One region of the Arthrobacter sp. NPDC058130 genome, then DNA from elsewhere that is predicted to be linked to it. Evidence: riboswitches for the same ligand, from Rfam matches in the RefSeq annotation. Region 1 holds a riboswitch; each other region holds the start of a gene.

Evidence for each region. A riboswitch is a leader RNA that binds a small molecule or an ion and turns the genes downstream of it on or off. The one in region 1 is predicted to bind cyclic di-AMP.
Region 2: linked by a shared signal. The riboswitch ahead of ACFVTM_RS20025 (NlpC/P60 family protein) and the one ahead of ACFVTM_RS07625 (hypothetical protein) in region 1 are both predicted to bind cyclic di-AMP.
Region 3: linked by a shared signal. The riboswitch ahead of ACFVTM_RS18810 (hypothetical protein) and the one ahead of ACFVTM_RS07625 (hypothetical protein) in region 1 are both predicted to bind cyclic di-AMP.

The regions. Positions count from the first base shown of each region.
Region 1 is NZ_JBHVTV010000002.1:751,488-761,416, forward strand. Features, by position in the region: gene ACFVTM_RS07595 (serine hydrolase) at 1-723, opposite strand, end outside; gene ACFVTM_RS07600 (dihydrofolate reductase family protein) at 966-1,523, shown strand; gene ACFVTM_RS07605 (phosphatase PAP2 family protein) at 1,664-2,365, shown strand; gene ACFVTM_RS07610 (DedA family protein) at 2,368-3,120, shown strand; gene ACFVTM_RS07615 (response regulator transcription factor) at 3,126-3,803, shown strand; gene ACFVTM_RS07620 (sensor histidine kinase) at 3,796-4,803, shown strand; gene ACFVTM_RS07625 (hypothetical protein) at 4,935-5,609, opposite strand; cyclic di-AMP (ydaO/yuaA leader) riboswitch at 5,614-5,815, opposite strand; gene ACFVTM_RS07630 (hypothetical protein) at 5,987-6,241, shown strand; gene ACFVTM_RS07635 (cation:proton antiporter) at 6,378-7,604, shown strand; gene ACFVTM_RS07640 (DNA alkylation repair protein) at 7,663-8,349, opposite strand; gene ACFVTM_RS07645 (esterase/lipase family protein) at 8,629-9,486, shown strand; gene ACFVTM_RS07650 (glycoside hydrolase family 16 protein) at 9,768-9,929, shown strand, end outside.
Region 2 is NZ_JBHVTV010000015.1:14,229-24,157, reverse strand. Features, by position in the region: gene ACFVTM_RS20030 (M23 family metallopeptidase) at 1-703, shown strand, start outside; cyclic di-AMP (ydaO/yuaA leader) riboswitch at 826-1,009, shown strand; gene ACFVTM_RS20025 (NlpC/P60 family protein) at 1,306-2,064, shown strand; gene ACFVTM_RS20020 (HNH endonuclease) at 2,285-2,785, shown strand; gene ACFVTM_RS20015 (molybdenum cofactor guanylyltransferase) at 2,847-3,524, shown strand; gene ACFVTM_RS20010 (DUF6457 domain-containing protein) at 3,546-3,833, shown strand; gene ACFVTM_RS20005 (molybdopterin molybdotransferase MoeA) at 3,830-5,320, shown strand; gene fdhD (formate dehydrogenase accessory sulfurtransferase FdhD) at 5,421-6,293, shown strand; gene ACFVTM_RS19995 (alpha-mannosidase) at 6,383-9,415, shown strand; gene ACFVTM_RS19990 (hypothetical protein) at 9,650-9,929, opposite strand, start outside.
Region 3 is NZ_JBHVTV010000013.1:45,492-55,420, forward strand. Features, by position in the region: gene ACFVTM_RS18795 (ArnT family glycosyltransferase) at 1-1,515, opposite strand, end outside; gene ACFVTM_RS18800 (glycosyltransferase family 39 protein) at 1,522-3,606, opposite strand; gene ACFVTM_RS18805 (glycosyltransferase) at 3,607-5,130, opposite strand; gene ACFVTM_RS18810 (hypothetical protein) at 5,313-6,137, opposite strand; cyclic di-AMP (ydaO/yuaA leader) riboswitch at 6,140-6,297, opposite strand; gene ACFVTM_RS18815 (ATP-binding protein) at 6,469-8,091, opposite strand; gene ACFVTM_RS18820 (response regulator transcription factor) at 8,113-8,853, opposite strand; gene ACFVTM_RS18825 (hypothetical protein) at 9,447-9,929, shown strand, end outside.

The DNA of each region.
Region 1 (9,929 bases):
CAGAATCAGTGCCCATGAATCATTGTTGCTCTGCTGGACCATCTGGCGGATCTGCGCGCCTGCCGTCGAGGCGCCGAGACGGGCATTCAGGGACGCCCGCCCTGTCTCGACCAGGTGGTAATAGGCAGACGCAGCAAGGATCTTGGCCGTGCTGGCGGCCACAAACTTTTCCTGGACCCCGTAGCCGTGGACCACGCCGTCCGAAAGATCGATCAACGACACCCCCAGCGAATACGCGCTGTTGGCCTGGATGATCCCAGTGATCTGGGCGTCGAGTTCGGGGCCGATGGCCGGGACCGCGACGACGGCGGGAGGCACTTCGGCCGGCTTCGTGGCAGCGGCCGCTTCGGCCACTGCCGGCGAGGCGGGGCCTGCAGCGGTTGGAGCTGTTGCGGGAAGGTCAGACGCTGCCGGTGTTGTCCCGCCGGCGTCGGTAACCGGCGGCGCAGATCCCTGGGGCGCGGTCAGCGGCGACGCGCCGGCGGTCCCTGCTGCAGCGGCAGCAGGCGTGGCCGCGGCGGCCGGCGCGTCGGGCGGCACACCCGTCTGGACGGTCGCATAAACGGTGCCGGCAGCCACCAGGGCAACCGCGACGGCGGCCGCTGTCAGATACTGGGGCCGGATCCTCCTCTCGTGCCTTGGTACGGGCCGCGACGCGGGCTGGGATCCGTCGTCCGCGCGGTGGCCGCCGGACCCATAGTGGCGCGGCGGCGGTTCAGTCATCCGGACCTGCCCCGGGCTTTTGTGCGAAATCGTTCGCAGGCATCGTGCTTCCCCCCGAAAGGTGACTGACCGCGGTGAGGCCATAGAGTTCCTGCATTCTGCACGGTCCCGGCACCCCGTGCAAGGGCCAGTTCTTGGGAAAAACTGGGCCAGCCAGCCAGATTCCCGGCCGGAAAATATTTTCCGTTGCAGGTCAGCCGCGCAAAGCCACGGCGTACCCTGTAGAAAACCGAGGAGCGAAGATGCGAAAAATCATCATGGTCATGCAGGTGTCACTCGACGGATTCTTCGAAGGACTGGACCGCGATATCAGCTGGCACATGGTGGACGACGAGCTGCACGGACACATGAACGAAAAACTTGCCCCGATGGGCGCCTTCCTGGAGGGCCGCGTCTCGTACGAGCTGATGGAAGGTTACTGGCCGACCGCGGACCAGGACCCCGACATCAGTCCCCTGATGGCCGAGTTCGCCCAAATCTGGCGGGACATGCCCAAGATCGTCTACTCCCGGACACTGATGACGGCCGGTCCGAACACAACTGTGGTCCGGGAGGTAGTAGCCGAAGAAGTCCTGGCGCTAAAGGCGCAGCCGGGCGGGGATATGACCCTCGGCGGGGCGGAGCTCGCCGATACTTTCCGGCGGCTCGGGCTGATCGACGAATACTGGGTGTATGTTCATCCGGTACTGATTGGGCGGGGCAGACCCATGTTCAAGGATGCCGACAGCAGTGCCCAGGTCCGGCTGCTGGAGACGCACACCTTTGGCAACGGGGTAACGCTGCTGCGCTACGCCGCGTAGGTTTTGCCCGCTGCAAAGCGGCGGGACTCCCCGGCGGAACTCCTCAGCGGGACTTTCTTAAGCGTTTCTTAAACGCCTGGCGGGAGAGTGGGAGTCGGCGCCCTTTTTCGGGCGTCCGTTGTCCCTAGCCGGAGGATCCCATGACTGGACCCGCACTCCCCCACGTCCGCCACTGGTTGCTATTGGGCGTCCTGCTGTCCGCCGCCGTCGTAGCACTGGGCCTGGCGGCGCAGCTGACGCCGGGCTTTAGCGCTGCCGAGATCGGGGTGGACCAGGACCTCAGCCACCATCATCTCCCCGCCCTGACCGCTGTGGCGATGGCCCTCAATGTCGTGTTTGGCCCGGTGGTGGGCCTTGCCCTGATCGGCGGCGCGGCCCTCTACGTCTGGCTGTTCCGAGGCGGCCTGATTAAGGCGGTAGCGTTCGGCCTCGTGGCAACTTCCGGCTGGGTGGCCAGTGAATTCTTCAAGATCATCGTGGCCCGCCAGCGGCCCGACCCCGCCCTGCTGTTCGATCCCCTAGCTCCGGAAACCGGCTCCGACAGTTTCCCGAGCGGCCATGTGTCCTGTGCGGTGGCCGTTGGTTTCGCGCTGTTCTTCCTGGTCCGCGGAACCCGCTGGGCCAAGATCACTGCGTTCAGTGCGGCCGCGCTGGCACTCCTCGTCGCCTGGTCGCGGCTGTATATCGGGGTCCACTACCCCACCGATGTGGCAGCTTCATTCCTGGCTGCGAGCGCCGCGGTGGTCCTGCTCACGGGACTCTGGAACGTTGTGACGCCCTGGATGGCGGACCGGCTTCGCGCCCCTTCCGCCATCCGGTCGCTGGAATCTGAGAGGAATTGAGAATGCACGCTGTGGACGTTTTTGCCCTCCTTCCGGCTGCGGCAGCCGGGACACCCTCGCTGCTGGACCCGGCAAGCCTGCTCGCCGGGCTGGGCCCGGCCGCCTTGGGCGTCATCGCACTCATGGTCTTCATCGAATCGGGCGTGCTTTTTCCCTTCCTGCCCGGGGATTCGTTGCTGTTCACTGCGGGCCTGCTGCACCAGCAGCTGCACGTGACGTTGCCGGTGCTGATCGGCGTCGTCACCGCTGCTGCCGTCGCCGGGGACCAGGTCGGTTACATGCTCGGGCGTAAATTTGGCCGGCGATGGTTCAAGGACGATGCCCGGATCCTGAAGACAGCGCACCTTACCACCACCGAAGACTTCTTCCGCCGCCACGGCGGGGCCGCCGTCGTACTGGCCCGCTTCGTCCCCATGGTCAGGACGTTTGCTCCGCTGACCGCAGGGATCGCGCGCTATGAGTACAAGTACTTCACTCTCTGGAACATCGTTGGCGCGGTGGCATGGTCCGTCTCCGTGACGATGCTTGGCACCTGGTTGGGACACTTTGACATCATCGCCCGGAATATCGACGTCATTGCCGTGGCGATGGTCCTCGTCTCGGTCGTGCCGGGGGGCGTGCAGCTCCTCAAGCGTCGCCGCAACAACCGGCGCCCCGCCGCCGCAGCGGCCGCAACCGCGGACAACACTGCGGGCGACACGGCCGAAGGAACCGAGGACGAACTGCGGACTGTGGAAATGGCCGCGGAAGAATAGCTGGCATGACAACTGCTGACCGCCCGGCCCTGCTGCTCGTCGAGGACGACGCTGTCCTGGGGCCGCTCATCGCCGAGCTCCTCGACCCGGACTACCGGGTCCAGCTGGCCACCAATGGCCGTGATGGTCTTCATCACGGGCTGACCGGCGCCTGGGACGTCATGGTGATCGACCGCGGGCTGCCCGTGATGGACGGCATCGCCCTTATCGCGGCGTTGCGGTCGAAAGGCATTGGTACGCCCATCCTGATCCTGACCGCTCTGGGCGATGCCGACCAGAAGGTCCGGGGCCTGGATGCGGGGGCCAACGACTACGTGACCAAACCGTTCGACGCCGGAGAGCTGGCGGCCCGCCTGCGCGCACTGACGCGCACCTTCACCTCTCCGGCCCCGGCTCAGGTGACGATCGGGGACTGGGAACTGGACCCGACGCAGCGCTCCGTCCGGTCCGTCTATGGGCACACGGTGCCGCTGACCGCGAAAGAATGCCAGCTGCTGGCAGCCCTGGCCGCGGAACCCGACCGGGTGTTCACCCGGGACGAGCTCCTCGCGGCGTACTTCCACGCCTCGGACCAGCCCGGCGTGATCGATACCTATGTCCATCACCTGCGCCGGAAGATTTCCAAGGCCGTCATCCGTACAGTTCACGGCGTGGGTTACCAGATTGGCGACGCTCATGAATAGCGGCGGGGTCCCCGGCGGAAATCCGGACCACACGATACTGCGCAAGGCCTCGCTCAAGGTCGCGCTGCGGATCAGCGCCGCGTGCGCGGTCATGGTCCTCGGGCTCCTCTCCGCCACGGCGCTGTACCTGATGAACCAGTTGGCCCATCCTGAAGTTCCGGGCTCGGCAGCGGCCGGGACGGCCTACGCCTACCTGGATTCCAAGGATGTCCTCGAAGCCATGCTCATCGCCGGCGTGGCGGGAATCCTGCTGGCCGGCATTGTCGGGTGGCTCAGCGCGCGCAGCGCCATCCGCCCCCTCGGTGATGCCCTGGCCAGGCAACGGCGCTTCGTCCAGGACGCGAGCCACGAACTGCGAACGCCGCTGACCATCCTGGACACCAGGATCCAGCTCGCCCAGCGCACCACGGTGCCCGGCTCCCGGCAAAGCCAGGACCTGGCCCGGATCCGGGAGGACGCTGCGACGCTGACCGGGATTGTCAACGAACTGCTACTGGCGGCGACGGCCGACGTCCCGGACCGCTCCGCACCCCCTGCCGATCTGGCCGACGCCGCCGCAGGCGTCGCCGGGAGCCTCCAATTGGTGGCCGACCAGCGCGAGGTGAGCATGGATTTCTCCGCCGACGCCCGGCCATTGGCCCGGATCGAGAAAAATGCGCTGCGCCGCGCCGTGCTGGCCCTGGCGGACAACGCCCTCGCCCACACTCCTCCGGGCGGCCGTGTGACCATCAGGACTTCGATCGAGCACAACAGCGCGGTGATCACCGTCGCGGACACAGGAACCGGAATCACCGGCGTGGACCAGGCCCGGATCTTTGACCGCTTCGTGCGGACCCCCAGCACCGGCGGCACACACGGACAGCGGAGCTTTGGCATCGGCCTGGCTTTGGTCCGGGAGATCGCCGTTGCTGCGGGTGGCGCCGTCGAAGTGGCCGCGACGGGTGCCGAGGGAACGGTCATGAAATTGACGCTTCCGCTGGCCGGAAGCGGGAATCCCTAGCGTGCGGACCGCGGGCCGGTCACCGGAGTCCCGGGCATAGACTTCGGGCACGGAAAAGACCGGCGATCGTTGCCCCCAAGGAAAACGATCGCCGGTCTTTCCGGACTGTCTAGCCCCGTGGGCCGTACGGCCTAGGCGCGGACGAAGGTCACGCCACCGGTCGCCGTGAGCCAGGACAGCGGGTGGACCATCGTCTGGTTCTTGCCGTTCATGCCGCCACTGACCACCTGGCCGTTGCCGGCGTAGATGCCCACGTGGCCGGACTGGACCACCATGTCGCCAGGCTGCGGGGTGCCCACAACGGTTCCGAGGCCAAGGAATGCCCGGGGACCGATGTCGCCAACGGGCTTGCCTGCCGCGCCAAGGGCCTTTTCCACCATGGCGGTGCAGTCCTGGGTGATGCCCACCTGGCTGTAGGCGGCAGCGAGCATGATGGCGTTGCGTCCGCCGGCAGGCGCCGCAGCCGGCGCGGCAACGGGAGCGGCCTGCACCTGCACGGTTGCCTTGGGTGCTGCTGCAGGCGCTGCAACCGGGGCAGCTGCGGGAGCCGGTGCCGCGGCAACGGGCTGTTCGATGACCGGTGCGGCGACGGAGGCCACCGCGGGGCGGTCGAAGCTGATCTTGACGCTGGAATCGGCGCTGACGGGAGCGCTGACCTGTCCCGCGACGTTCACGTTCGACGCCGGAGCGGAGTCCCGCTGCACGGGTGCCGGGGCGGCGTTGGCGGCCATCGAGCCCGTGAGCACCAGCCCGGAGGCGGCGGCGAGAACGGCTGTATGGCGCGCAAAAGTACTGATTGAAGACATGGATGTAGCCTCTCCCAATGCCTGCGAGGTGAGCTGTCGGATTCGGATGGGAGTCACCCGGCCGCACTCCCGGGCCCGTCATGGCGGGCGCTGTGCGGCTTCACCCCAAGACCTGCGTGGCAGCAGGCCAAAAGTGGTTTCCCCGTCTCTGCCGGCGTCGATGCGAGTTACCCCCGGGCCGCGGCAGAGTTAGGCAATCGGCTGGGGAGCGCCCGTATTGGAAACAACAGGCACTTAACCACCGTAACGCGAACCGCACGCCAATGTCACATTCAGGTAACGGAGGCCACAGTGCTGCCCACCAACTGCCCATGGGGCGGCGCAGCATCCGAACGTAGGATGATGCCATCAGCACCACCTCGAAGCGGAGGCCCAAAATGAACCGCCTGTGTGTCGCCATCTGCCAGTTGAGCAATCAGCCCAAGGAGGATTTCGACGTCAATACCGAGCTGCTGGTCCTGGACGGCCGGGACGTCCACGTGGCCACCTGGGATGCGGAACCGCGCGACAGGGGCTTCGACGAACACGTCCTCAATGACCGGGTGGACTCGCTCGGATACATGGTTGTCAATGACTGGGCCTTCCTGGACGGAAAGGCGTACGCGGTGGTGGAGCGGCGGTCAGCAAACTGATTGGGAACCCCGGCCCGCTGCACGGTCAACGGGACTAATCTCATTCCATGACGAAGGACCCGACGGCCACGGACGCCGTCACCCGGGTCGGGCCTGCCGCCCCGAGTGGCCCCGGGCAGGGCCGCAGGGGCGAGCCGTGACGTTCCTTGCCCTGGCGCTGATCGCCGTCGTCGCACTGGCCGGCCCCCTCCTGGCGCTGCCGGTGCGCTGGCGCTTGCCGGTGGTACTGGGCGAACTGCTGGCGGGCATCGCGATCGGGCGCTCGGGCCTGGCCCTGGTTGATCCGGCGGACCCGACGTTCAGCCTGCTGGCCAATATCGGGTTTGCTCTGATGATGTTTGTGGCCGGAACCCATGTTCCCGTGCGGGATCCGCAGATCCGCTCCGCCCTCGGCAGTGGTTCCCGCCGCGCCGCTGCGTGCGCTGCGGCAGCGGTGGCGGTCGGCATCGGCATCGGCCTGCTCTTCGGGACTGGACATGCTCCCCTCTACGCGGTGCTGCTGGCCTCTTCCTCAGCGGCGCTGGTCCTCCCGATCTTCGATTCCCTGCGGCTCGGCGGACCCCATGTCATCGCCATGACCGCGCAGGTGGCCGTCGCGGACATAGCCTGCATAGTGGCGCTGCCGCTCGTGGTGGACCCGCCGCACGCTCTCCGGGCGGCGCTGGGCGTGCTCACGGTGACCGGCTGCGCGGTGGTTATCTTTGTCGTACTGCGCTGGCTTGATCGCAGGGGAATCAACGGGCGCCTGCACCGACTTTCGGAAAGCCGCAAGTTTGCCCTCGAGCTGCGGATCCAACTGGTGGTCCTCTTCGCCCTGGCAGCGGTCGCGACGTGGAGCAACGTGTCCGTGATGTTGGCGGGCTTTTCCCTCGGCCTGGCGGTGGCCGCCGTCGGCGAACCGAGGCGCCTGGCCCGGCAACTGTTCGCCCTCAGCGACGGCTTCCTGGGTCCGGTGTTCTTCGTCTGGCTGGGCGCATCACTGACCCTCAAGGACCTGGCCGGACATCCGGACATGATCGCCCTCGGTGTGGCGCTGGGCGTCGGCGCCCTGTTGACGCACACCACCCTGGTGGTACTGGGGCTCCCGCTGTCCCTCGGAGTGCTGTCGGCAGCCCAACTCGGCATACCTGCCGCGGCGGCGAGCATCGGGACGCAGCTCCAGGTCCTACTCCCCGGCGAGGCCGCGGCCCTGCTGGTGGGCGCGCTGGTCACCATAGCCGCGAGCGCCGTCGCCGGGTCACGGGCCGCCAGGGGTTTCTCGCTGCCCGCAAATGCCGCCGGCAGGTCCGGCGATACCGGCAGCAGCGCGGTCGGGCCAGGCGGGCCAGGTGGGAGCGGAGGGCCGGGCGGGCCCAAGGATTGAACGGGGCGAGGGCCTGAAGGACCCGAAAGGACGCACCCGGGCCGGCTGTTTTAGATCGTCACCCTACGGGCGTGAATGGCAGCTCGGGTCGCCTCGTGGCCATCTCAGTCCGGACGCGGGACACCGCTTCCCGGACCGCACCGACGTCGGCGGTCAACTCCCCGGAGGGCCCGCCGAGCACCGCGGCAGCGTGACGGATGAACCGGTCCCAGTCCCCCGCGCCGGCGCGCAGCGCCAGCAGCGGCGAGAGCAGCGCTGCCCGGCGCAACCAGGCATCGGGCTCGCGCACCCACCGGTCCAGCACGCTGTCGGCCCGCACCCTGGCCAGGACGTCGAGTCCGTCCACCAGGGGACCGACGACGTCGATGGCGAGCGGATCCACAAGGTCCCGCAGCCGCGCCTCCCGAATGAAACCCTCCAGCCGGGTGAGGTCGGAATTGGTCAGCAGCTTCACATTGGTCTGCAGCAGGACCACGGCCGCGAGGCGGCGTTCAAAAACCGGTGCTGCCGACAACTGCGAGCCCCACAGTTCGGAGCTCAACGCAGTGATTTCATCGCGGGACAGACCGGGATAGCGGCGACCGGCATCCCTGACGGTTCCGCGCACGGCACCCACGGAGGCACCGTAGAACCGGAGTCCGCGGCCTCCCGGCTCCTGTTCCAGCCGTGACGCCAGCTCGTCGGCGCGGTGCCAGGAGCCTTCCCGCTGCAGCGAGAGGTCGATGAATTCGCCAGCCTCACTCACCCGTCCATTCTTTCCCGGAAAGTGCGCCGGCTGTGGGGCGGCAGACCCGCCTAAGCCCGACATATGCACAATTGTGCAGCCGCGCGGTCCATCTAGGCAGACAGATCGCACCTCCAGCCCAAAGGCCCGCACAAACGTGCAACGTGACAGCGTCCGTGGAGGGCCATTCTTAACATGAAGCGATGGAAGTGAGACGGATCACCGCCGGGGCGGATCCTCCACCTCACTGCCAATCAGACAGACCGTCACAGCTGACGCGTCCAGTTGAAGAGGTATTCCGTGTCCCACCGCAGAACGCCCGCGGCACTCGCAACCCTGGCACTCCTTTGCGCATCCATGACGGGCATGCCGGCAGCCCTGGCCCAAACCGCCGACGTTTCGCCGCCCGGTGCGAATGACTGGTCTTGCAAGCCGTCGACAGCCCACCCCTACCCGGTGATCCTGGTGCCGGGAACATTTGCGAACATGGCGACGAGATGGGCGACGCTTTCGCCAGCGCTAAAAAGCCAAGGCTACTGTGTTTTCGCGCTGAATTATGGTGCGACCAACGGCGTCTACGCCACGGGTCCTGTGGCAGACTCGGCCCGGCAACTCGCCTCGTTTGTCGATACAGTGCTGGCCTCGACGGGCGCCAGGAAGGTTGATCTCGTCGGACACAGCCAGGGCGGCATGATGCCCCGCTACTACCTCGGATTCCTCGGCGGCGCGAACAAGGTGAACCACCTCGTGGGCATTGCGCCGTCCAACCACGGCACCCGCGGTCTGATCACGCCGTCGCTGGACAGCATTCAGCGGGCGACCTCCGTGGGAGGCTCCATTTGCCAAGCCTGCGTCGACCAGCAAGCAGGTTCACCATTCCTCACCGAACTCAACTCCATTGGCGACACAGTTCCCGGCCCCGCGTACACCGTGATTTCGACGACGCACGACGCGGTGGTGACGCCCTACCCCAGTCAGTTCCTTGCCGGCCCTCGCCGGCAGGTCACCAACATCACCATCCAGGACAAGTGCCCAACCGACGTGAGTGACCATGGCCAGGCTCCGAACGACCCCGTCACCCAACGCCTCGTCTCGGACGCGCTTGGCCAGCCGGCGGGCAGGCCGGGCAACCCGAAATATCAGCCCAGCTGTGCGTAGCGGAGGGACCTTGGGGGCGAAGGTGCCATGCACCATCCAGCCCGTCGCGCACCGCTGGGAGGCTTGCGGACCAAGGTAACGTTCCGGTAACGTAAACGACTGGCCGTGAAGGCCTGGCCCGAATGCAGGGCCCCGGAGCGCCCGTATGCCGGCCCCGGTTGCGCCGTTCGGCGTCTGCTCGCCCATGCCCTTGAGGCAGGGGCCGGATGAAGCTTCCCGCACTCGCCGACGCCCTGGCCGCGACGGTTGTGTGTGCCAGTCACAAAGCCCGGAGGGGTCCGTTGTTTAAGCAAACACCGTTCAAAAAAGCACAGCCCAAGAACCAGCAGCTCAACAAGGTCGCCATCGCGCTGACCCTGGGTGCGTTGTCCCTGACCGGGTGCGGCGCCGCGTCCACGACCGGAGCCGCAGCCTCTTCGACGGCTACCCAGGCCTCGGGCGCC
Region 2 (9,929 bases), on a different contig from region 1:
GCGGCGCAGTCCGTTCCGCCAGGTAACGGAATTCGCCTCGGCCAGCGGAGTCGGGCAGAAGGCCGGCATCGCACTGGCCGCAACCGGTCTGGTCCTCACCGTGACGGTCCCCGTCACGAGCCCGGTACTGGCCTCGAACGCTGACGGGACAGGCGCCCTCTCCGCTGCAGTGCAGCCGGATGTCACGGCTGCCGCCGCCGCAAAGGTCGATTTCAGCCGAACGGCCGTCACCACGAAGGGTGATCCGGACGGCAAGCTCAAGCAGCTCCTCAGCGCCCAGTCTGTGGGAAGTATCACCCGCGCGGCATCGGCCGGCACCCTCGGTGCGCCGCTGGACCAGATGGTCACGGCCTCGCCGTTCGGCTACCGCGTCAGCCCCATCACCGGCGGTGCGGGCGAGTTCCACCGCGGCCAGGACTTCGCCGCCCAGTGCGGCACGGCCGTCCATGCGGCCGCCAGCGGCACCGTGACCTTCAACGGATGGCATCCCTACGGCGGTGGAAACCGCGTCGTGATCGACCACGGCAACGGCCTGGAGACCACTTACAACCACCTGTCCTCGGCCTCGGTCAAGGTCGGCCAGAAGGTATCGCGCGGCGATATCATCGCGATGAGCGGGACTACAGGCGCCTCCACCGGCTGCCACCTTCACTTTGAAGTGATGGTCAACGGCGACGTCGTTGACCCCCTCGGTTGGCTCTAAAAAGGTGATGGACCGCTCTCGAATCCTTGTGACACGCCGTGATCTGAATGTGACATTGAGTCCGGACTGCTGTAGGGTTTGAAGCACGCCAACTTTTCCGAAGTTGGCGCTCTTGAGTGGATTGCCTAGCTCTGCCACCGCTCAAGGTCCGTTCGCATTACATCGTCTGGCAGGGGCGGGGGAACCAATTTTGGCCTTCGAAAGAAGGCCTAGGGGTTAAGTCGCAAAGCTTCCCAGGAAGCAGCGCGGCCGGGTGACTCCCATCCGAATCCGACAGCTCACCTCGTAGGCATTGGGAGAGGCTACTTTCGTGTCTTCACGCCACAACTCTGCGCGCATGCGCACCGGTGAGGCTCTTTTGAGCTCGCCGGAATCCACATCACGTGCCGCCCTTGCTGGTGCCCGGATGGGATCACGTTCCGCAGGCTCATTCTCTACCGAGCCCGGACAGCATGCAGTTTCCGCATTTGGCGCGTCTTCGCAGTACACCCTTCGCTAAGTAACCCAATTTCGGGGCGATCCGGCGTACCCCCAAGATGCCGGAGCGTCCTCAGTCCGCGCCCGAAAGCGCGCGGTCCAAGGATCACGAAAGAGAGAACTTAATGACTACTCGTGCAACCGTTGCACGGCACCGAGCCGAGGTCACCAAGACCAACTCGCTGGCTGTTATTGCAAAGGCTGTCGGCGACAACGCCGGCGGCATGGGCCGTCAGGCCGCGGTCATCGCCGCAGCCTCCGGTCTGGTCCTGACCAGCGGAATCGCAGCCAACGCTGCTGAGACCAACGTTCAGCGCGAATCCACCTCCGCTTCGGCTCTGGAAGTCCAGTCCGCCACCCCGGCCACCATCTCGGCCGCATCCAGCATCGCGATCTCCTACGAGAAGCCCGCCGTGACCACCACGCCGGCTCCCGTCGTCGAGGCCCCGAAGCCCGTTGTGCAGGTCCAGGACTCCACGGCCTCCCGCGCCGGCGGCACCGAGCTTGGCGTCAGCGGCGGCGTCGCTGCCCAGGCTCCGGCCGGCATCGGCAGCGGCTCTGGCGCGACCATCGCCGCTGCTGCGTACGCACAGATCGGCGTTTCGCAGGACTGCACCGCACTCGCCACCAACGCCCTGGCCGCGGCCGGCATCCACTACCACGGCTGGCCGGCAGGTTACCTGTCCCTGGGCCGCACCGTGAGCGCCTCCGAGGCACGCCCGGGCGACCTCGCCTACTACCAGAACGGTGGCGTGGGCATGGCCCACATCGCGGTTTACGTCGGCAACGGCATGGCAGTCCACGGCGGCTGGAACGGTGGCACCACCGCGCTGTACAGCGTGAACGTCGGCTCCGGCCCGGTCTTCATCCGCGTCGGCGGCTAGGGACAGAGCTCCAGCACTTCGAAAGACCCCCGCTCTTTGGCGGGGGTCTTTTGCGTTGCCGTGCCATGAACTTTGCGCGCGGAGGGCCGCGCCGATGAAAAAATATTCGGTGATCCGGCACCTGAGTGTTTACTCTTGTGTTGTCGATCCATAGCCCGACCATGCAGAGGGCAGCCGGCCCTCGTGCCGCTGGCGGGTGCGGCCGTGAAGAGGTATGCGGATGCGCACTCTCGTTCTGAATGCTGGATATGAACCACTGGCGGTAATCACGTTCCGCCGGGCGCTCGTCCTTGTCCTGACCGGAAAGGCCAGCGTTGTGGCGGAAGGGGACGACCCCGTTGTTGGCCCCCAGGACATTCTGGGCCGCCCGTCCGTGATCCTGCTGAACCGTTACATCCGTCCGAGGTACAACACGATGACAGCGGTGAGCCGCCGCGGCGTGCTCCGCCGCGATGCCCACCGCTGCGCCTACTGTGGCAAAGCGGCCCACACGATCGACCACGTCCAGCCCAAGTCCCGGGGCGGCGCCGATTCCTGGGAGAACCTGGTGGCGGCCTGCCTGCGGTGCAATAACGCCAAGAGCGACCACACGCCCGCGGAGATGGGCTGGAAGCTCGGGTTTGTTCCGGGCCCCCCGAAGGGCGCGATCTGGCAGATCAAGGAACTCGAGAAGCCGACGCCCGCCTGGGATCCGTTCCTGCTGCCGGAATCAGCCGCCTGACCTGGCCGGCGCATGGCCTGCCCTGGTTCGGGGGCAGCCCGCGCCGCGCTAGGCTGAACCGGTGGAGTTCGATGCCATCATTCTTGCCGGGGGAAGGTCCTCCCGCCTTGGCGGCGTGCCCAAATCCCGGCTGGTCTACGACGGCGCCACCCTCCTTGAGCGGTCGCTGCGCGCCGCGGGCGCGGCGGGGCGCGCCGTCGTCGTCGGGCCGGACCCCGGGGACCTTCCCGACGGCGTCCTGACCTGGCGGGAAGAGCCGCCCTTCGCAGGGCCGGCCGCGGCTATCGCCGCAGGCCTGGACGCGCTGGCGGCAGACCATGCCGGCCGGCCTGGGGACGCCGGTCCGGCGCCGTTTACCCTGGTGCTTGCCTGCGACATGCCGAGGTCCGCCGCCGCCGTCCGGGTCCTGGCCGAATCGCTGGCCGTCTCCCTGGCAGCAGCGAAGGACCAGCACCGGGGCGACGGGGTCATGGCCGTCTCCGAGGACGGCCGGAAACAGCCGCTCGCGGGCTTTTATGGCACAGCTGCGCTACAACGAAGTGTTACGGACGCACGGCACCGGGGGAGTCTGGAAAACGCATCGGTCTTCGCCCTTCTTGCTAGTCTGGACGTACGGGAAGTTCGCGTTCCCCCGGGGTCCACTGATGACGTTGATACCTGGGATGATGCGTCCGCACTGGGGATATCCGGCAGGTTTCCACACCTCGGTCCGGGCTCCGGGCCGGAACCCCGCAGCTGAACTCGACCATGGAGGCAAACGGTGAAAAGCCAGGATGAAACGCTGGAAGACTGGTGCCGTGCCCTGCTCCAGGCCTTGGAGCTGGAAGACGTTGAGATTGACGTGAACGAGGTCCTCGCCCTGGCAGGCGTGGCCGCCCACTCCGTAGTGCGCCCCGCGGCGCCGCTGACCACATTCATTGCCGGCTATGCCGCCGGTCTGGCCTCCGGCTCCGGGCAGGCGACGGACTCCGTGTCCATGCAGGACGCCATGGCCGTAGCGCGCCGGCTCGCCAAGGACTACGCGGCCGCCGAAGCTTCCGGGGCATGACGCCTGCGGCTGGGGACGACGCCGGACCGGCCGTCCATGGCGGGAACGGCCCCGAGGGCGGTCCCGCGGAACCTCTCGCGGACCCGGACGCCGTCAAGGCGGACGCACCGGAGGCGGACGCAGCGGACCCGGACACAGACCAGGACGCAGACCAGGACGCAGACGTTCCGCACCGGCACCTGGCCCACACATGGCAGGAGGCCCGGCAGCTCGCCTTTGACTGCGCCGCACCCATCCCGGCCGCCCCCGTCCCCCTCCGGCAGGCGCTGGGCCGCACCCTGGCAGCAGACGTGCTTGCCCTGCAGGACATGCCCCACTATGCCTCCTCTGCTATGGACGGCTGGGCCGTCAACGGCAGCGGCCCCTGGATCCTGGCCGAACCCGGCCAGCGGCTGGCACCGCATCAGGCAAGCCCGATCGCCACCGGCGGCCTTATCCCGGCCGGGGCCAAGGCCGTGCTGCGCAGCGAAAGCGGTGTCATCGACGCCGACGAGGACGGCCTGCCCGTCCTGAAGCTGGGCGGCACGGCGAAACCGGGGGACCCGCGCAACGGCGACCACATCAGGAAGGCCGGAGAGGAAGCTGCTGCCGGGGATCTCCTGATCAAGTGCGGCGCGGTCCTGAACCCCGCCCATCTGGCCCTCGCCGCGCTGGCCGGACACGACGCCCTTCCGGTGCTCGGCAAGGCCGTGGTGCGGCTGGTGTTCACCGGCGCCGAGGTGGTGGCATCCGGGACGCCGGCCCCCGGACAGGTTCGCGACACCTTCGGACCCCAGCTGGCAGCCGTGGTGGGCATGCTCGGCGGGATCTGCACCGAAGAAGTGAAAGTCGGCGATTCCTACCCCGAATGGCTCGCCGCGCTCGAGGACGGCGATCCCCTCGCCACGGGCAGCGAAAGCCTGCCTGCCGACGTCGTCATCACCACCGGCGGCACGGGACGCTCCGGAACCGACCACCTCCGGCGTTCCGTCGCCGAGCTGGGCGGACGACTGCTGATCGACGGGATCGCCATGCGGCCGGGCCACCCGGCCGTGCTGGCCGAACTGCCGGACGGCCGGTATGTCCTCGGCCTGCCGGGAAATCCGCTCGCGGCCATGATGGCGCTGTCCACCATCGGAGCCCCGCTCCTGGCGGCCCTGGGGCGCGGTTCCATCCCGCCGCTCAGCGAGGTGCCCTGCGGCTCGACGATTGACGCCGATCCCGGCCGGACCCGGCTCATGCCCTTCCGGCTGCTCTACGGCATGGCATCCCCGGCGCAGCACACCGGCCCGGGAATGATGCGGGGCCTGGCCGCCGCCGACGGCGTCCTGGTGGTCCCGCCCCATGGCGTGCAGTTGGGGGAGCTGGTCCCCGCCTTCGCGCTCCCGTGGGGCGCGCCGGTCCCCGACGCTTCGGCAGCTCCCGTGGCGAAGCCTGCGGCGAAGCGGACCGCCAGGAAGACCGGTGCCAGCGACGGGCCGGTGGACTGGAGCGCCCTCCTGGGCTGAGCGCCCGCCGAACCGGGCCGGAGCGCCGGCAGTGCTGGTTTCAGGATCAGGCACTTGCAATGATGGAATCAGCGAAAACCCTATTGCTTAGGAGTACCGGATGGGCCGCGTGACGCAGCGCCGCAAAGTGCACAAAATTGTCCTGGACGGGTCCGCGCACGCCCTCGAATTCCCGGTCCGGCACCGGGAGGACGTCCTCGCCGTCGAGGAACCGCTGGAAATCCGGCTCGGAAACATGTCCTTCTCCGTCACCATGCGAACGCCCGGCAGCGACTTTGACCTCGTCGCGGGGTTCCTGGTCTCCGAGGGGATCATCTGGACTCCCGAGCAGCTGGTCTCGCTCAGGTTCTGCGCCGGCGAAGACGCCGACGGGATCCAGACGTTCAACGTGGTGGAGGCCCAACTGCGGCCCGACGTCGTCCTGCCGGAGACCGGCCGAAACGTCTTCACGTCCAGTTCGTGCGGCATTTGCGGGACGGACTCCATCGATGCCGTCCGCAAGTCCTCCCACTACAGCCCGGCACAGGATCCGTTGACCGTTCCCGTCGAAACGCTCGCGGCCCTCCCGGACGCCCTCCGGTCCGCCCAGGAGGTCTTCGACCTCACCGGCGGCGTGCACGCCGCCGGACTCTTCAGAATCGCCGACGACGGCTCGGCGGAGTTGCTGTGCCTCCGGGAAGACGTCGGACGGCACAACGCCGTGGACAAGGTGGTGGGCTGGGCGCTCCGCGAAGGCCTGCTGCCGCTCCGGGGCACGGTGCTGCAGGTCTCCGGCCGGGCATCGTTCGAGCTCGTCCAAAAGGCAGCCCTCGCCGGCATCCCGGTGCTCGCCGCCGTCAGTGCACCCTCCAGCCTGGCTGTCGAACTGGCCGAGGCCAGCGGGATGACCCTGGCAGGGTTCAGCCGCCGGACCAGCCTGAACGTCTATGCAGGCCAGCAGCGCGTCGCAGTCCCGGCCCCCGCGGCCGGCTAATAGCAACACTTGGCCAACGGGTTCCCCACGACGTAAGTTTTATCCATCGATTGGAGCCAATCGGACCCCCAGCGCTGAAGAGGAACACATTGCACGACGACCGCCGTCTTACGGAAGTCCGGCTGGACCGCTTTCTGCGTGACCGCATTGCCCCCGCCGTCTACCCGCGCAGCGTCCCGCTGACCCTGAGCAGCTGGGACGCGCCGGACGAGCCCGTGCCCGTGCTCGAGGCCCTGCGGCACGAGTTCGCGCCCCAGGAACACGGGACGGCCTGGGGCCGGCCATGGAGCACCAAGTGGCTCCGGCTGCGGGGAGAAGTGCCGGACGGCTGGGGAACCGCGGCCGGCACCTCGGTGGAAGTCCTCGTGGACCTGGGTTTCAGCGGCGACGCCCCGGGCTTCCAGTGCGAAGGCATCGCCTGGCGGCCCGACGGGACCATCATCAAGGCGATTTCACCGCGGAACCAGTACATTCCGCTCAAGCTTCTGGGCAGCGGCATGGCCGTCGACTTCTATGTCGAAGCCGCGGCCAACCCCGACTTGTCCCAGAACTGGACCTTCGCCGCCACGCCTTACGGCGACAAGGCCACCTCAGGCAGCGAACCCAAATACCGTCTGGGCAGGATCGCCATCGCCGAACGCAACCAGGCGGCCTGGGAACTGCAGCAGGACATCTTCACGCTCAGCGGGCTCATGCATGAACTGCCCATGGACCTGCCCCGCCGCCACGAAATCCTGCGGGCGCTCGAACGCATGCTGGACATCATGGACCCCGACGACGTCGCCGGCACCGCAGACGCCGGACGGGCCGCGCTGGCCGATGTCCTGTCCCGGCCGGCCTACTCCTCGGCCCACCGGCTCGTGGCCACGGGTCACGCCCACATCGATTCGGCCTGGCTTTGGCCCGTCCGGGAAACCATCCGCAAGTGCGCCCGGACGTTCTCCAACGTCGTGGCGTTGATGGACGAGTATCCCGAATTCATCTTTTCGTGTTCCTCGGCCCAGCAGCTCGCCTGGATGAAGGAGTACTACCCGGAGCTGTTCGGACGCATCCGGGACAAAGTCCGCGCGGGCCAGTTCGTTCCCGTTGGCGGGATGTGGGTCGAATCGGACTCCAACATGCCCGGCGGCGAGGCCATGGCAAGGCAGTTCCTCGAGGGCAAAAGCTTCTTCCTGGACGAATTCGGCGTCGAATGCCAGGAAGCATGGCTCCCGGACACGTTCGGGTATTCCGCGGCGCTCCCGCAGATCATCAAGGCCGCGGGCAGCCGCTGGTTCCTGACCCAGAAGATCTCCTGGAACCAGGTCAACAGGATGCCGCACCACACCTTCAACTGGGAGGGAATCGACGGCACCCGGGTATTCACCCATTTCCCGCCGGTGGACAGCTACAACTCCGACCTCAGTGCCCGGGACCTGTCGCACGCCGAACGGAACTACCGGGACCACGGCCGCGGAGCCACTTCGCTGGTGCCCTTCGGGTACGGCGACGGCGGCGGCGGCCCAACCCGCGAGATGCTGGCCGCGGCCCGGCGCACGGCGGACCTGGAAGGCTCTCCGAAGGTGCGGATCGGCTCGGCCGCCAGCTTCTTCCAGCAGGCCCAGGCCGAATACCAGCCCCTGCCGGTCTGGGTGGGGGAGATGTACCTGGAACTGCACCGGGGCACCTACACCAGCCAGGCCAAGACCAAACTGGGGAACAGGCGCAGCGAGCACCTGCTCCGGGAAGCCGAACTCTGGAGCGCCACGGCGGCAGTGCGGGCCGGGCACAGCTACCCTGCCGCGGAACTCAAGCGCCTCTGGCGGCTGGTCCTTCTCCAGCAGTTCCATGACATCCTGCCGGGCAGTTCCATCGCCTGGGTCCACCAGGACGCCGAACGGAACTACGCCGCCGTCGAACGGGGGCTGGAGGCGATCATTGCGACCGCCGCGGCCGCGGCCCTCGGTCCCGGCACCCGGGAATTCCTCCTCAACGCCGCCCCGCAGGAGCGCCAGGGCGTGCCTGCGCTGGGCGCTGCCGAGCCGGTCCGGCCCGGGCAGCCGGTAGCGGCCACCGGGTCGGACGGCGGCTACATCCTGGACAACGGCATCATCCGGGCCGTGGTGGATGCCAACGGACTGCTGGCCTCGCTGGTCGATCACGCCACCGGACGTGAGGCGATCGCTCCCGGGGAGTCCGGCAACCTCCTGGAGATGCACCGGGACACGCCGAATGAATGGGACGCGTGGGACATCGACGCCTTTTACCGCAGGAACGTCGTCCGACTGGTTGAGGCGCGGTCGGTCACGCTCGAGCGCCCCCGGGGCGAAGGCCCGGACGCCGTCGTGGTGGTGGAGCGGATGGCCGGGTCCTCGGCCGTGACCCAGCGGATAACCCTCGCGGCGGGCGCGGACTCACTCGCGATCACAACCCTGGTTGACTGGCAGGAGAGGGAAAAACTGCTCAAGCTCGGTTTCGCCCTGGACATCCGGGCGGACCGTTCGGCGGCGGAGACGCAGTTCGGCCACGTGTTCCGCCCCACCCACGTCAACACGTCCTGGGAGGCCGCGAAATTCGAGATCTGCGCCCACCGCTGGATCCACGTCGCCGAGCCGGGCTACGGGGTGGCGGTCTCCAACGCTTCCAGCTACGGCCATGACGTGACCCGCAATGTCCGGGAGGACGACGGCGGCACCACCACCACGGTGCGGGTCTCGCTCCTGCGGGCACCGAAGTTTCCGGATCCGGGCGCGGACCAGGGCAGGCACGAGCTGCACGTCACGATCCGGCCGGGTGCCACGATCGCGGACGCCGTCGAAGAGGGCTACCGCACTAACCTGGCGCCGCGGGTTGTGCAAGGTGCCCACGGGGTGGAACCGCTGGTCACCGTGTTCAACCAGGCCATGGTCATTGAATCGGTCAAGCTCGCCGAAGACGGCTCCGGCGACGTGATTGTCCGGCTGTACGAATCGCTGGGGGAACGCTCCACCGGCGTCCTGAAGGCCAACTTCCCGGTCCGCGGGATACGCGCCGTGGATCTGCTGGAACGCCCCGTGGATGCGCCGGGAGTGACGGCGGGCCCGGACTCCGCCGAACTCACGCTGCGGCCGTTCCAGCTGGTCACGCTGAGGTTTAAGCGCTGAAGTTTGTGCGTTAGGGCCATTCCTCCGGGGCAGCCCCTGGCCGCGACCGGGAAACGGGGAAAAGCGCCGTTAAACAGGCTGAGTGGGAGCGGTCCTTGCGGACCGCTACCACTCATCCCCCCAATGGCGCTTGGACGACTGCCTCTGCTTCGCACGGCTGACTTCCGTACACGAAGCGATTGCCGCTTTCACACATTCATGATTCTTTCACGGTCTAATGATTTTGTGAATGCCCTACCCTTTGTTCTTGCGTAATGTTGCGCGAGCGCTACCAGTTTTCTTGGCGGCGAGCCCGGAAGCCCAGAACAATCCCAGGCCCAGCACATAGCCCAGGACGGCCGAATAGTTGATCGTTTGCTGCGCGAGGGTCCAGTCCTCCGGGGCGAAGGAGGCGGGGAAGCTCAGGGCCGTGGCGAGGGCGCCCAGGCATGTCATGACTGCGGCGGCACGCACCAGCCGCGGCAGCGGGCTTCTGGCGGTGGCCAGGAGCGCCGGGAGCAGGACGAGGGAGACA
Region 3 (9,929 bases), on a different contig from region 1:
CAGGGCAGCCTTCGTTCCCGATCTTCTGGCCGGCCCGCCGGCTCCCGTGAGCCCCGGGGCCGCGGCGGCCAGCACCAGACCGGCGGCGGCGAGGGAGCCCAGGAGCACCAGCCAGCGCAGCCACGGAACGAACGTTGCCGTGCGGCCGAGGAGTTCGGAGGCCATGGCCCCCGCCGCCACGATCGCCACGGCGAGGACGGCGGCCGCCACGGGCTGGTCCCACCGCTGCCAGAGCAGGACGCCGCCGAGTCCGGCGAGGCCGGCGATCCCGGGGGCCAGCGCCACCATGTAGTACGGGTGGATGATCCCGGCCATGAAGCTGAACGTCAGGCCCGTGACGGCAACCCACGAGCCCCAGATGATCACGGAGGCCCGCACCGCGTCGGTGCGCGGCGCGCGGCGGCCCAACCAGAGCAACCCCGCTCCGAGCAGCAGCACCGAGGGCAGCAGCCAGGCGACCTGGCCGCCGAACTCGCTGTTGAAAAGCCGGAACAGCCCGGGCATGCCCCAGCCGTTGCCGCCGCCCACACTGCCGGTTTCATCGCCGTTCAGCCGGCCCAGGCCGTTGTAGCCGAGAGTCAGCTCCAGGATGGAGTTGTTCTGCGAGCCGCCGATATACGGCCGGTTCGCCGCGGGAATGAGTTCGACGGCGGCCAGCCACCACCCGGCCGCGACGGCCATCGCCGCGCCCGCGGCGAGCAGGTGAAGGACCCGTTTGCCGGCCGCCGCCGGCGCCCCGAGCAGGTAGGCGAGGGCAAAGCCGGGGACAACCAGCAGGACCTGCAGTTGCTTGGTGAGGAAACCGAAGCCCAGGAGCGCCCCGGCGAACAGGAGCCAGCGCAGCCGCGCATCCTGGATGGAGCGCAGCACCGCATAAGCGGCCGCGGTCATCAGCAGCACCAGCAGGGCATCGGGGTTGTTGAACCGGAAGATCAGCACGGCCACCGGTGTCAGCGCCATGACCGCACCGGTGAGGAGCCCTGCACGGTGCGCCAGCCGCGCGTCGGCCGTGGCGGGAGCCGCGGCCCGGCGCACGGCCAGATAGGCGAGCCAGACCGTGCCCACTCCCATGAGCGCCTGCGGCACGAGGACGCTCCAGGAGCTCAGCCCGAAGATCCGCACCGACAACCCCATCACCCACAGCGAGGCCGGCGGTTTGTCCACGGTGATGGCGTTGGCGGCGTCGGAGGAGCCGAAAAACCAGGCCGTCCAATCCTGGGACCCGGCCTGGGCCGCCGCGGAGTAGAACGCGTTCGCCCAGCCGGAGGCGCCGAGGTTCCACACGTACAGCACGGCCGTGGCCAGGAGGAGGGCGGCGAGTTCCAGCCGCTGCTGCAGCTGCCGGGCGCCGCGGACGGTCAGTGCGGCGCGGAGGGTCCGTGCGCCGCCGGCGGCACGCCCGCCGCCGGCGGCCGGGGGCCCAAAGCGCCGGGGATGTTCCGGTGACCGCGGCTGCGGCGGGTCCGGCGTGCGGGCCGGCGCCGGGCCGGGGCGGGGGCTCAGGGTGTCAGTCATGGCGGCCTAGGCTCCCAGCTTGTAGACGGTGGTGTTGCCCACGGTCTGGGCCTGGTAGTTGGCCGCGACCCAAGTGGCGACCTCGGAGTTTCCCCCGCGGCCTCCGCCCATGCCGCCCATGCCGCCGGAGATGAAGTAGCCGATCTCGCCGCGGTCCACCATCGCCTGGAACTGTGCGAGCGTGGGGTAGGGGTCGCCGCCGTTCCAGCCGCCGAGTGCGATCACGCTGGTGCCGGTGGCGAGTTCCAGGCTGGCGGCCTGGGTGGCGCCGGAGACAATCGCGGACCACTTGGCGTCGGAGGACTTCAGCAGCGCTGTCAGCTCCGCCGATGCCGTTTCTCCGCCGGGGCCGCCGGCCGCCGCTCCGCCGGCGGTGCTGCCGGTGCTGCTGGCGATGCCGTCACGGCCGGTCCTGCCTGCCGCCCCGAAGCCGCCGCCCATCGCGGATGCGGTGGGACCGGACGTGGGGATCGAACCGGAATGCGGCTGGGCCACAGTCGCCAGCGTCCACGCGGTGCTCCCGAGCCCGCCGGCCAGCAATGCAAGGATCACGACGCCGGCCGTGGCGGCCTTGCGGAACCGTGCCGGAAGCGCGGCCAGGCTGTCCACCCGCACGAGCAGCGCCGCGGCGGCGAGCACGCCCAGGACCACGACGATCACCCGGAGACCAGGTAGCCAGGCCGGGTCGCGGCCCAAGAGCACGGCGGACCAGACCGAGGTGGCCAGTACTGCCACGGCCAGGACAATCCGCGCGGGCCAGTAGGCCCGGCCCCGCCACAGTTCGAGGGAGCCGATGCCGGCCAGGGCCGCAATCGCGGGGGCCAGGGCCACGGCGTAGTACGGATGGACGGTGCCGCTCATGAAGCTGAAGATTCCGGCGGTGACGATCAGCCAGCAGCCCCACAGCAGGAGCGCCGCACGGGACTTTGAGGTCCGGGCCTCGCGCCGGGTGAACCAGAGCCCGGCGGCTAGCAGGATCAGGGCGGCCGGCAGCAGCCAGGACACCTCACCGCCGAAACTGGTCCCGAACATGCGGGTGATCCCGGCCGTGCCGCCGAAGCCCACGTTCCCGTTGCCGCCCGGGCCGCCGGCATTGCCGCCGAAGCCGCCTCCGGGCATGCCCCCGCCGGACCCGGTGATCCGCCCCAGGCCGTTGTAGCCGAACGTGAGTTCCAGGAAGCTGTTGGTCTCCGAGCCTGCCATGTACGGGCGGACCGAGGTGGGGGTCAATTGGAACAGCCCAATGTAGCTTCCGGCCACCACCACAATGCCCGCGGCGGCGGCCAACAGGTGCAGGAGCCGGCGGCCGAGTGTGGTGGGTGCCGCCCACAGGTAGGCCAGTGCCAGTCCGGGAACGATCAGGAAGCCTTGCAGCATCTTGGACAGGAAGGCCAGGCCGATCACCGCGCCGGCCGCGGCGAGCCACTTCCAGCCGGCCTTCTCGATGGCGCGCGTGGTGAGGTAGGCGGCCAGCACCAGGCACACGGTCAGCATGGCGTCCGGGTTGTTGAACCGGAACATCAGGGCAGCCACCGGGGTCAGCGCCAGGGCGCCGCCGGCGAGCAGGCCAGCGGCCGGTCCGGACACCCGCTTGACGGTCAGGTACAGAAGCCCGACGGCGGCCACTCCCATGAGTGCCTGGGGAATGAGCATGCTCAACGCCGAGAAACCGAAGATCCGACCCAAGAGGGCGGGGATCCAGAGGGCGGCCGGCGGTTTGTCTACCGTGATGGCGTTGCCGGGGTCGAGGGAGCCGAAGAGCAGCGCGGTCCAGTCCTTGGTCCCGGCCTGAATCGCCGCGGCGTAGAAGGAGTTGGCGTAGCCGGTGGCTTCCAGGTTCCACAGGTACAACGCGGCGGTGACCACCAGCAGCAGCGCTGCGGAGGGCCGGACCCAGCGGGGCTGCCGTCCGAACAGCAGGCGGTCCCGGCGGCTCAGGGGTGCGGGCGGGTTGGGTGAGGGCACGTTGGGTGAGATCAGGGCCGTGCCGGTGTCCTCGGATGCCGGGACAGTCGTTTCCTGGTCCAGGGGCGGGCTGCCGGCCGTTGATCCGGCCTGGGCTCCGGCGGTGGGGCTGACGGTTGCCGTCATTTACTTGGCCTTTTCTGTGCGGGGGAGGGAAGCCTCAGCGGCGGCGGACGCCGCGACGGTGATGGCGGCGGCGGGCGTCGGAACGGTGCTTGCGTCGGGCGTCGGAACGGTGCTTGCGTCGGGCGCCGGAACGGTGTCGGTGCGCCGGGGGCGGAAGACCACGAGCCGGAAGAGCAGGAACTTCACCGCGGTGGCGGCCAGATTGGCGGCCGTGACCGTCAGCAGTTCGAGCCAGCGGTCCGGTGAGGCTCCCGACGTGGCGTGAACCAGGGCGAGTGCGCCCGAGGTCAGGGCCAGCCCGATCCCGAAAACCAGCAGCCCCTCGAAGTGGTGGCGTGCCGCCTGGCTGCTGCCCTGGATGCCGAACGTGAAGCGCCGGTTGGCCGCGGTGTTGACCACGGCGGTGGTGAGCAACGCGAAGAAGTTTGCCAGCTGCGGGTCCATGATCCCGCGGCAGAGCAGGAATATCGCCAGGTACGCCACGGTGGAGGCCACGCCGATGCTGCCGAAGCGGACCAGCTGCCCGAAGAGGCTTCCGCCGGGGCTTTGTTCCTGGGACCGCGAGGAGGCCGGCAGCGGTCCGCGGGCCAGGGCGGCGCGCAGTTCGGGGACAGGGATCCGGCCAGAAACCAGGTCCCGGCTCAACCGTGCCATGCCGCGCAGGTCCGCGAGGGCAGTCTGGACGATGTCCACGCTGGAATCGGGGTCGTCTGTCCAGTCCACCGGCACTTCGTGGACGCGCAGGCCGCACTTTTCCGCCAGCACGAGCAGTTCGGTGTCGAAGAACCAGGCGTTGTCCAGGGTGTGGGGGAGCAGTTGCCGGGCCACGTCCGCCCGGATCGCCTTGAACCCGCACTGGGCATCACTGAAATGGGCGCCCATGAGGGACTGCAGCAGGAAGTTGTAGCTGCGCGAGATGAACTCCCGCTTGGGTCCGCGGACCACGCGCGAGTTGCGGGTCAGCCGGGTGCCGATTGCCAGGTCGGAGTGCCCCGAAATGAGCGGGGCAAGCAGGGGGCCGAGGGCCGCCAGATCTGTGGAAAGGTCCACGTCCATGTACGCCAGGACCGGCGACGGCGAGGAGAGCCACACCTTGCGAAGCGCATTTCCGCGGCCCTTTTCGGCCATATGGACCACCGTCACTTCCCGCAACTCCCGGGCCACGCGCTCCGCCGTCTTGAGCGTTCCGTCGGTGCTGGCGTTGTCCGCCACCGTGATGCGGAAAGAGTGCGGGAAGGCGCCGAGAAGGTACGCGTGGAGCCGGCGCAGGCACGCTTCAAGGTCCCGTTCCTCGTTGAAGACCGGGATCGTGACGTCCAGCAAGGGTGTGCTTGCGCGCGTGTCAATGGGTGCGCGCCGGCCGCCGGGACTGGCAAGCGCTCCGGCGAACGGGCCCGGGGCGGGCGCGTCGGCCAAAGCAAGCCCTGACGGTGCAGGTCCGGACGGGGAGGGCGGTGCCGCCGGACCGGCCGGCGTCGCCGTGGAACGGGACAGGGTTCCTGTGGCCTGGTCTGTGAATGTCATGGCTCAACATTCCCGCCGGCCCATATGAGGGCTTTAGGGCCAAGCTGTGCGGGGGCTGTGGAAGTCCGGCGAGCCAGACCGGCCAGTCAAAACCAGTCCGGCCGCGGACGCACGGGAGGCCCCGGATCCACATGGATCCGGGGCCTCAACCACCCTGCCTGGGCAGTACGGCTAGTGCCGGTTTAGTACCAGTTGTGTGCGTAGTGGAAGTTCAGCGCGCCGCAGGGGGAGCCGTAGCGTTCCTTGACGTAGTTCAGGCCCCAGTTGATCTGGGTCCGGTAGTTGGTCATGTAGTCGGCACCGGCGCTCGCCATCTTCGAGGCGGGCAGGGACTGGACCACGCCGTAGGCGCCGCTGCTGGCGTTCGTGGCGGTGGTCTTCCAGTCCGATTCCTTGGTCCAGAGCTTCTGCAGGCACTGCATCTGGCCCGCAGCCCAGCCGTAGTTGCCCAGCTGGGACGCGGCGTAGGCCTGTGCTCCGGCAGGGTCGTCGACAGCCACCGGTGCGGGGGCGGGTACAGCTGCCGGTGCCGGCGCGGGGGCCGGAGCGGCTGCGGGAGCCGGCGCCGGGGCCGCTGCGGGGGCCGGGGCGGCTGCCGGGGCCGGCGCGGGAGCAGCAGGCGCCGGGGCGGCCGGGGCGGCAGCGGGCGCTTCGGCGGGCTTCGCCTCTGCGGCCTGGGCTGCCCCGCTGCTCTCCGCGGGGGCAGAGGGAGCAACCACCTGGACTCGTTCGAAGTTCAGCTTGGCCAGCGGGTCCGCGCTCATGGGCGTCTGGCTCGCAACGTTGGCGCGGGCGCCGGGCTCTGCCGCCTGGCTAGCGGCGGCGCCTCCCACCAGCAGCGCGCAGGCGGCGGTGACGACGGCGGCGCGGCGGGCAGTGATGCCGAGACCGCCCGCCAGCCTGGACAGGGCGGATGCCTGCTTGGCTGGTTCGGCGCGGTGGCGCGACTTGGGGGAGCGGGCATGGGAACCGCCGTCAGGGCGCGTTTGTACCTGGAATTCAGTCATGATGGGCCTCTCAACGCCGACGGAGTTAGCTGTCGGGTTCGGATGAGGTCATCCGGCCGCACGGAGAATCACGTGTCGGCTTCACCCCGAGGGCGCATGAATGCAGAATGCCCGGGAACTCTGGGTCCCCCGCCTCTGCCTGGTCCAGCGGAATCCGGGAAGCGGCAGAGTTTGGCGTCCATCCGGATATACGGCACAAATGGCGGCCGCACCCCAACGACGCTACAGGACCTCGGCGCTTAAGTCACATTTTGGTAACAGGAGTCACAGCGGCGGGGTGTCGGCTTGCGCGGGACTGACGGTGGAGGCGAGGCAGGATTTCCTGCGGGGACTACGCCGACGGCGGCGCCGCGGGCAGCCGCACCGCAAACTCCGTGCGTCCAGGCCGGGAGGTGACTTCAACGGTGCCCCCGTGGGCCTCCACGATCGACTGGACTATGGACAAGCCCAAACCGCTCGTGCCTTCCGACGTCGGGGTGGCAGCAGCCGCGCCGGCACCGCCAGGGCTGCCGGAAGAAACGCCGGGTGCACCGGAAGCGGCACCGGAAGCTGAGCTGGGGCCGGCCCCGGACCGGGCCCCCGCCGTCGCGACAACCGGCGCATTTGCCGGGGTGGCGGCGGGATTGGTGCGCGCGGCGTCGGCCCGGGCAAAGCGGGCGAAGACCCGGCCGATGAATTCCGGGGCGATGCCGCTGCCGTTGTCCGTCACGGTGACCACGGCGCTTCCGTCGGCCGAACGCATGACGCCCGTGACCACCTTGGTCCCTGGGTCCGTGTGCTTGCGCGCATTCGACAGGAGGTTGGCGAGGACCTGGTGAAGCTGGCTCGCATCGCCGCGGACCACCACGGGCTCCTCCGGAAGTTCCAGCTGCCAGACGCGGTCCGGAGCCATGACTTTCTCATCGCTCACCGTCTCGATGGCCAGCTGGGTGAGGTCGACGTCGCTGATCTTCAACGGCTGCCCCTCGTCCAGGCGCGCCAGCAGCAGCAGGTCCTCCACGAGGGTGGTCATCCGTTCGGACTGGCTTTGCACGCGGGCGAGGGATCTCTGGCCGTCGGGGGTGAAGTGCTCGGTCATCCGCATCAGCTCCGTGTAGCCGCGGATGGCCGTAAGCGGCGTGCGGAGTTCGTGCGAGGCGTCGGCGACGAACTGCCGCACCTTCATTTCACTATCCTGCCGCGCCTCGAGGGCGTTGGAGACGTTGTCCAGCATCTGGTTCAGCGCGTAACCTACGCTGCCCACCTCTGTTCCTTGGTGGGCGGCCGACGCCGGGACGCGCACCCCGAGGGCCACCTCGCCGGCGTCCAGCGGGAGGCGGGAGACCTTGGTGGCCACCTCGGACAGTTGTTCCAGCGGCTTCATGGTCCGCCGGATCAGGGCCGTGCCGGCAAGGCCGATCAGCACGAGTCCGCCAGCGGACACCACCACCATGGTCCAGACCAGCGAAGTCAGGGTATTTTCCTTTTCTGCCAACGGAAGACCGGTGACAATCACGTCGCCATAGGGTGTGCGGACGGCGGTGAGCCGGTAGGCGCCGGCCGAGAGGGTCCGGTCCACGGGCACACCGTTTGGGGTGAGCGCTAGGAGGACCGCGTTGTCGTCGGGGGAGAGGCTCTTGCGGGTGGCGTCCCCGGCCAGGAATCCGGGGTTGCTGACCTCGCCGTCCTGTATGCGGGCATTGAGCGTCCCGATGCCCTGGCCCCGGGCTTCGAGGGGGTCGGGGCGGCCGCCGCCGGTGCCGGGCAAGGGCCGGACGAACTCGCTGGACCGGTGCGAAGCGTTGCTGAGCTGGTCATCGAGCTGCCGGGTAAGGAACAGGTCCATCGAGGCATAGCTGAACAGTCCTACCGCGCCGCAGATGGCGACGAGCAGCGCCATGGCGACCAGGACTAGCCGGGTGCGCAAATGCCACGTAGACGGGTTGCGCCAGTCGCGTCCGGGGACGCGGGTCATGCCGGAAAGAGTGGGCACTGATCAGTCCGCCGGTTTCAGGACATAGCCGGCGCCGCGCACCGTGTGGATCATGGGAGCGTGGTTGGCGTCGACCTTCTTGCGGAGGTAGGAAATGTACAGTTCCACGATGTTCGCCTGCCCGCCGAAGTCATAGTCCCAGACCCGGTCTAGGATCTGGGCTTTGCTGATCACCCGTTTGGGGTTTTCCATGAGGTAGCGCAGCAGCTCGAACTGCGTGGCGGTCAGGTGCAGTTCCTCACCGGCCCGGGTGACTTCGCGGGTGTCGACATTGAGCACCAGGTCGCCCACCACCAGTTCGGCGGTGTCCATGGCGGCCACGCCGGAGCGCTGGACCAGCCGGTGCAGGCGCAGCAGGACCTCTTCCATGCTGAACGGCTTGGTGACGTAGTCATCGCCGCCGGCCGCCAGGCCGGTGATCCGGTCCTGGACGGCATCCTTCGCCGTCAGGAACAGCGCGGGCACTTCCGGCGCGAACGCGCGGATCCTGCTCAGCAGCTCGACGCCGTCGAACCCGGGCAGCATCACGTCCAGCACCAGTACGTCGGGGCGGAACTCTTTGGCGAGCCGGACCGCAGCGGGTCCGTCTGCCGCCACGGCCACTGACCAGCCGGCCATCCGCAGCCCCATGCTCATGAGTTCGGAGAGGCTGGGTTCGTCATCCACCACGAGGGCGCGGATGGGGGAGCCGTCCGGATGCGTGAGCTGGGGAAGGTTGTTGGTCATGGAGTGCGGAGTGGCCATGGGACAACTCTCCGATCTGCCGGTTAGGTGGGGCTTTGGGGACCCTGTGCGGCACCTGTGAATCCCAGCCTAGCGAGCTGGAAGACTTTACGGTGCCGGGTGGGGCACTGCGGCAGCACTGAATCCGTCCCTTCTTTGCCCTGCCCCAAAGGTCACAGGCCCGGCTGTCGGCCCGCACAGCCCAGGCACAGGATCGCTCAGCACTCTGGGGTGAATACCGATCCGCACCCAAAGGAGAAACACCATGAGCGGTCAGCATCCCGGAGCCGGTTCCGGCCCAGCCCCCGGCAACGCTGCGGCGCCCGCGCCTGTGACCACGCCCCAGGCGGCCGGACAGATGGACGCCGCACCGCAGGCGGCCGGGCAGTACGACGCAGGACGCCATGACGCAGGACGCCATGACGCAGGACCCTACGACGGTGGCCAGCCCGACGGCGGCCAGCTCGACGGCGGGTGGCCGGCAGCGGCCGCTGCGCCCGGCTGGGGTGCGCCCCCGGCTTCGAACGTTCCGACAACGGCGCCGGGGTGGGGCATGCCGCGGCAGGAGCAGGCGGTGCCCGCAGCTGCCGCCGGCTGGGGTGCGCGGGGAGCCGGTGCCAAGAAGCCTCGACGACGGCCCCCTGGACGCTCAAGCGCGGGCTCGTCGTCGCCGGGGCCGCAGCAGTCCTGGCAGCGGTACAGGTGCCGGGGTCTATGCCCTGACCTCAAGTTCAGCCGCAGCCGACGGGACGGCGGGCGCGGCCGCTGGCGGGGCTGCCGGTGGGGCGGCCGGCGGCCAGGGCTTCGCGCCCGGAATGCCCGGCTCGGCGCAGGGCGGGTTCGCGGGAGGCGGAATGCCCGGGCAGGGCGGTCCCGGCGACTTCGCCGCCGGTGGGATGGGCAGCGGATTCTCCTCGGCAGTGCATGCCGAATACGTCGTGCTGCAAGGCAGCGAGTACACCACCATGGCCGAGCAGTTGGGCGTTGTGAGCGAGGTCAGCTCCTCCTCCGTGACGGTCAAGAGCAGTGACGGGTTCACTCGCAGTTATGGCTTGGGCAGCGATGTGGTGGTGAGCAATCTGCAACAGCGGCGCCAG